Regions from separate parts of the Teredinibacter franksiae genome, predicted to be linked through region 2. Evidence: riboswitches for the same ligand, from Rfam matches in the RefSeq annotation. Region 2 holds a riboswitch; the other holds the start of a gene.
What was found. A riboswitch is a leader RNA that binds a small molecule or an ion and turns the genes downstream of it on or off. The one in region 2 is predicted to bind cyclic di-GMP.
Positions count from the first base shown of each region.

Region 1: it holds a riboswitch for cyclic di-GMP, as region 2 does, so the genes downstream of both, H5336_RS09580 (hypothetical protein) here and H5336_RS16395 (cyclic di-GMP phosphodiesterase) in region 2, are expected to answer to the same signal.

Region 1 covers NZ_JACJUV010000001.1:2,309,724-2,312,910, reverse strand. Annotated here, with positions in the region: gene H5336_RS09585 (MFS transporter) at 7-1,194, shown strand; cyclic di-GMP riboswitch class I at 1,352-1,443, shown strand; gene H5336_RS09580 (hypothetical protein) at 1,544-2,059, shown strand; gene H5336_RS09575 (gluconate 5-dehydrogenase) at 2,275-3,087, shown strand.
Region 2 covers NZ_JACJUV010000001.1:3,916,289-3,919,475, forward strand. Annotated here, with positions in the region: gene H5336_RS16390 (response regulator) at 1-345, shown strand, start outside; gene H5336_RS16395 (cyclic di-GMP phosphodiesterase) at 681-1,970, opposite strand; cyclic di-GMP riboswitch class I at 2,075-2,159, opposite strand; gene H5336_RS16400 (hypothetical protein) at 2,466-3,187, opposite strand, start outside.

The DNA of each region.
Region 1 (3,187 bases), 1.6 Mb from region 2:
TGTCTAGTGGAAAAACTATCTTTAACGTCGATTCCAGTGTTGGCCATTTATATAACATCGATGCTAATCGGCGGTTTATACGCGCTTGTTATTCCTACCCTTAGCGTTTTTCTCGCTAATGAACTCTACGTTCGGCCAATTTTGATTGGTTTATTTTTTGTTTGCACTTCGTTAAGTATTTTTTTACAAGGACAGGCCGTTGCGTTTTGGACAGACAAAATAGAGGATCGACGAAAATTAATTTCAGCAGCGATGATGTTGGGTGGGTTGGCGTGTTTTGGTTTTGCCATTGCACGTAGTTACGCTCTGGTATTATTAATATCCGTTACACTTTACAGTCTGGCGTTTGTGGCTGTCGGACAAATATTTGAAATTGCTAAGGAGTTTTCCGCAAAGGCTGTTTCCGAAAAGCAAGCGCGCGTTTTTAATTACAGTTTGTGCGCGTTTATTGCGCTAGCCTGGATGTTGGGCCCGCCATTGGCGTTTGCCTCGCTTAAACTGCTCGACTTTGGTCAGCATTATGCCACAGCAGGTGTGCTGTATTTTGTGGTTGCGCTTGTCGCACTTTATTTTCTTCCTAATACCGTTAAGGCCGTGGAGATTCGGGAGTTTCCTGAGCCACAAACACATACGCGGTCTATTTATATAACCGTGATTGCTTTTTCGTTACTGTTTTCAGCTAACCAGGTTTTTTTGGTGGTGTTACCCTTGTACCTACAACAGCAATTAGCCGTAGACAGTTTTGGCGCCGGCTGGGTGTTTGGCTTGGCCGCTGGGCTGGAGATTCCTATGCTGTTTCTTGCTGGTTGGTTAACATTACGGTTTCGATTAATGTCGCTTATTAAGGTGGCAGCCTTTGCGGCGTTTTTACTCAATCTTGGGCTTTGGCAAGCCACAGCGTTGTGGCATATTTATGCCCTACAAATTTTAAATGCTATTTTTATTGGATTTATTTCGGGCGTGGGTATTACGTGGTTCTATCAGCGTAAGTTGGGGGTCGCTAGCTCGTCGTCAACACTGTTTTTTCAGAGTATCAATCTTGGCGGGGTAATGGGCAGTATTGCCATTGTGTTACTGGCTGAAAATTATGGTTATCGTCATCTTTTTGCTGTGAATGCTGTTGTTTGTTTTATCGCAATGGCGATGCTTTTTGTTATAAGCAGGCGTATGGAATCGAAACCGGTGCAACTATAAACAATTCGTCTAGATAAACACATGTTTGAAATTGACGACTTGTCTGTAACTTCTGGATAATGTGCTTAAGCATTGTTGTACGACACATTGAATTTGAGCTCTAAGCCATTAATGGAGGTGTCCTAAAGTCTAATGTAGCGAGGCGGTTAAGTTCCGGCTCACAAAAAGGCAAACCCGTGGGAACGCGGGGGCGCAAAGCCAGTGCCCGACCCTGCTGATTAGCAGCAGGTGGGTCGAACGGTTGCTGAGAGAACTGAACACATCGATCGCGAGAGCTACGGGTAGGCATTCCCTAAAATTCTCAAGATTTTTGGCGTATTGCGCCATTCACTCTAATGAGAATTTTAATATGTATATGGTGTTTGCCGATTTCGTTCAATACCACGCTCAGAAACTTCACCAGCGACTTTTTATTGTAGAAGAGGGAATCTCGCCCTGGCAGGTGCCGGGTATTCGGTTGGTTGCCGGGGTTTTGGTGTCGTTACTGTGCGCTTCGGTGTTTTACTGGTGGGGTCAGAACTATGACAAGGAAAGCCCCGGTAAGTACTTTGACGCCAATCGTGATTACACCCAGATTCCGTTCGGTATGCTGGACGCCACTGATATTTGCGCAGCGAAAACCTCCAAACGCTTCAGTGAGCAGCTAGTTATGTCATATGTGGACTATCATTCTACCCACTGGGAAGCAAATAAAAACCTCTACAAAGTCTTTATGTTAGCCCATGTAGGTAACCCGCAGATATACAGTGAAGTGAGTGTTCACTGTTTTGTTGACCCCACGCATTACATGGTTGATCACTATCGAACGTTTGGGCCAAAACGTGACTCATTGATGAGCCGTGCGGTCAAATTGTTCACCAGTTGATCCCTATCTTCAGCCCTTGAGCGCTAGTTAGTGTCTCGTTCTTGGTTGTTAGGGGTGAATTTAGCTTTTATCTCCTTTGGTATTGGGCCTAAATCAAATAAACTCCACAAATAGATCTAACCAAATTGAAGGTTAGTCGGCCAATTTCTAGAATGGCTCCAGTTTTATCGGCTATTATGCCTTAACCGTTTACGTCTGCAGTGGATGACACATTTATGATTAACGAACTTTTTGATCTCACAGGCAAAGTTGCCTTGGTTACCGGCGGTACCCACGGTATTGGCTATGCAATTGGCAAGGTTTTAGGGAAGGCTGGCGCCAAAATTTGTGTCAACGATATCTCACAAGAAAGACTTGATTCAGCAAAAGAAACCTATGCAAAAGAAGGTATCGACATCTACACACTGGTGTTTGATGTTACCGATGAAGCTGCGGTAGATAAGGGCATTTCCGAAATTGAAAAAAATGTTGGCGATATAGATATCCTCGTTAACAACGCTGGCATCATTAAGCGAACGCCTATTTTGGAAATGGATGTGGCTGATTTTCGTCAGGTGATCGACGTGGATCTGGTTTCGCCGCTGATCATGTCTAAGCGCGTTGCGCCCAAAATGATAGAAAAGCGTGCAGGCAAGATAATCAATATGTGCTCGATGATGAGCGTTTATGGCCGCAGTTCGGTTTCGGCGTATGCGTCGGCGAAAGGTGGTTTAAAGTTACTTACACAGAATATGTGCTGCGAATGGGCGAAATACGGTTTACAGGTAAATGGTATTGGGCCTGGCTACATTGCCACGGAGCAAACGGCGCCTATTCGTGAGAATGGCCACCCGTTTAATGATCTGATTATGACCCGTACACCGGCTGCCCGTTGGGGTGAGCCTGTGGATATTGCGAACGCAGCTCTATTTCTTTCTTCGCAGGCGGCGGAGTTTGTGAATGGTCAGGTGTTGTACGTTGATGGTGGTATTCTGGCGAACTTTGGCTACGTGAAGGGTGAAAACGATTTGCCAGCGGAAAAAGCTTGAATATTATTTTGTAATGTCTATACGGCCGCAATAGCGGCCGTTTTTTTATTTGGAGTGTCTGCCAAACTCGTTTACTGGCGTTTGCACATGAGCGAGCATG
Region 2 (3,187 bases):
GTTCCTTTATCCAAACGGGAGACGTGGACGGTTGCGCGTGTATTATCGACATTTCCGATAGTCACGCCGAAGCGGAAAAATCGCGAGAATCTGCACGTTTTTTTATGCACATGCAGGATCAATTGCAAGACCTCTTCTACTACAAAGACAGCAACTCCCGCTTCCAAGGCGGTAGAGAAAAACAAACAGGAAGATTTCGATTTTATTCTGATGGATGTGCAAATGCCAGAGCTGGACGGTTTTCAAGCAACGCAGTTAATTAGAGAGCAATTGAGGGGAAGAAGCCAGCCGAAAATAATTGCGTTAACAGCCGCTGCAATGTGTCCGATCACAAACGGGCCTTAGAGGTGGGTATGGATTACTTCGTGACTAAACCGTTTACCTTAGAAACAATGAAAAGTGTGCTTTTGCGCGATATTGCTCAAGACGAATAGTTACAGTCATATTTTGCCTAGGTTTTTCATCGCTTGTAGTGTTGAGGGCGCGGTCACGCAAACCTTATTCCAGTGTTGTCCTACTTGGGAACGAAGCTAGCTTTCCGCTGCGCAGTACGCCTTACACCTTACGCTAACGCTTGCCAGATCGTACAGAGAAGAAAAAATCAATTATTAGAGATATCTGTCAGATAAATGAATCGATAACATAGTATTTTTTCGGGGCATCTTAAATGGTACTTGTGACTAGAATAGTGTGTCAATAAGTGACTTTATAGAGGTGCCATTTTTAAACATCCAGTGGTGGGCGTTCTCCAGAAGACCGCGCGGAATCGTGCTGGAAGGGATGCCCTTTCGAATAAAAGTATGCTCAATACTTTTGGTATATGACAGATCTAAAACAGTGTATTTTTGTATAACCTCGCCCTGTGAGTTAATGATAGGTATAACGCTGACGCGAAATTTATTTTTATGGTTTTTTGCAATAATAACGCCAAGCTGGCCGTCGCTAATCTCCACTAGTGTTCCGGTTGGGTATAGGCCTATCGCTCTTATAAATTCTTCAACTAGAGTTTCTTCAAATAGAACGCCTTTAAATTTATTTATAAAAAAAATGGCGTGCGCTGGGGATATCGCCCGTGTCATATGGTAAGGGTTAACCAGCAACTCAAATGCTTCAGTTATCCCGCATACTTGAGATAAAAACGGAATAGTATTTTCACGGATACCATCGGGGTACCCTGTTCCATCGATTCTCTCGCAGTAAGACTCTAGGGTTTCATAGATGTTGCTGTCGCTGATTTTTAGTTGTTTAAGTTGATACAGTGTTTCCTGTAAATGTTTTTTGTATTCGAACGAACACTTAAATGGGCTGTAACCACCAAGCGCTTTTTCGGGTATGGCACTTTTCCCAATGCCCGTCATTAATAATGCACCACAAAGATGAGTGATGGAATATCGGTTTAGGCCTAGCTGTCGACCTACAATTGCCCCCCAGACAGAAAGGCGCATGGTATGCATGTGAATGGGTTGCCGATTTTTCTTTACTCGACATAACCAGGCTAATGCGTCGGGGTTGCGAATAACGCTTTCTACAATTTGAGTGGCTGAATCTAAGAGCTGCACAACATTTGCGCTTCTACACCGTAAAGTATGCTCGCAGAGATGGTACACCTTACGTTCCAAATCGTTCATGATGTCGGTACAGGCATTCAGCTCTTTTTGCTGGGGAGTGCTAATGCTGTATTTTTCGACACAGTGTTTTTTCCAGGCGGGTTTCGTTGATTGTACTGATTTTTTCGTGGATATGGCCTGCGTGGGGCTGTGGGTATCTACGGATTTTTCCGCAGAACGCTGTCGAGCAAGATCGATATAAACGCGCTGGCAATAGCTTGCCAACCGTTGAATATCTTTTGAGGATTCAATTCTAATACCCTGTAAAGGGAAGCTGGTTAATTCCCATGGCACGTCCAGACGGGAAACATACATTCCAGGTTTTAGCTCGCTTATAGGTATTTCTCGTTCTTCCAGTTCCAATGTTCACCCTTCCGCTTCGGATTTAATGGCAGAAAAACTGTGTGGCTAAAGTGGGGGACGAGGAAAAACCAGTAGAGACGGACAATAGTAAAATATTCGTGCCATCTGGTAACCCCGCTGCCCTAGAACTAATCCTTAGACCGGTAGCTTTGCGTGTTGCTCTTTCGAAGCAACTTGCCTTTTGCAGTTAACAATATACGTTAAAAAATAACACAAAATGACTAAATGTGAAGTGCGTCATAACGTTTCCGGAATGGGTTTCAATTTTTACAAAAAATAACGGAAATATAAGATAGTGAATTAAAACAGGTGGTTAGGCATTTTTTTTGAGTTTTTTTGTAATCTGCCGGCCGCTATTGGTTATAAAGATACCAGTCTTAGTTGAAATCTGTACAAGGACCTAAAAATAAAATCAACGTTATTTTGGCGCGTTATTTCAACCGACAAGACAGGAGGCGTCATTTTGTTTGTTGAGTTATAGAACCCAATTTTCGGTTATAGATGAGGGTCTGTCGATCCTGGCCAGCCGTAGAACCACAAATTTGGGTCGGCAAAGGCGGGGTGCTTGAATAAATCCTGGGGGCTGATGGTGGTGAATATCTGGCGTTTATCAACGTCTCTTTTCATCTGTTTTACATCGTGAAAATTGGCGAATATTTTGTCGAAAATGCCATTGTGATGGATTCTCCATATGCCCGTTCTCATGCGCTTGGTAAGCCGCTCTTCGTGAGGTGATACAAAAATGTAAAGTGGTTGAAACAATAGAAGCATTTTTGTCTCTTCAACGATTATGTTCGGGTGACTTAGCGCTATTTTTTTTGCGTCTCGACGAGCCTCGTAAATTGCTTTTGGGTAGTAGTCATAGCGCGCGTGGTTCAGCATGTCATAGAAACGTTTAACACTGGTATCACTGTATATTTGGAAGCCTAGGGAGCGCATGCGGATGCCCGAGCTCCAGGAGTAATCTTGCCCAGCACTCAGTTTTTTGAGGGATGCAATACTGTCTATCTTGCTAAATAGCGCTTTGCTATTTTTGTGGACTAAAAAAATTCTGAAGCCGAGAGTACCCTTGCGAAGGGGGAAATAAATGGGTGTTACCTGATTTTCCCATTCGGTTCGGGTAGGTGCTGGCGCTACGTTTATCAAGTTGCCGCTGGCCAATTCCTTGAGTAGGCGTGCGCGAGGCATAAAGCGTGGGTGGTGGCTTACCTCATACT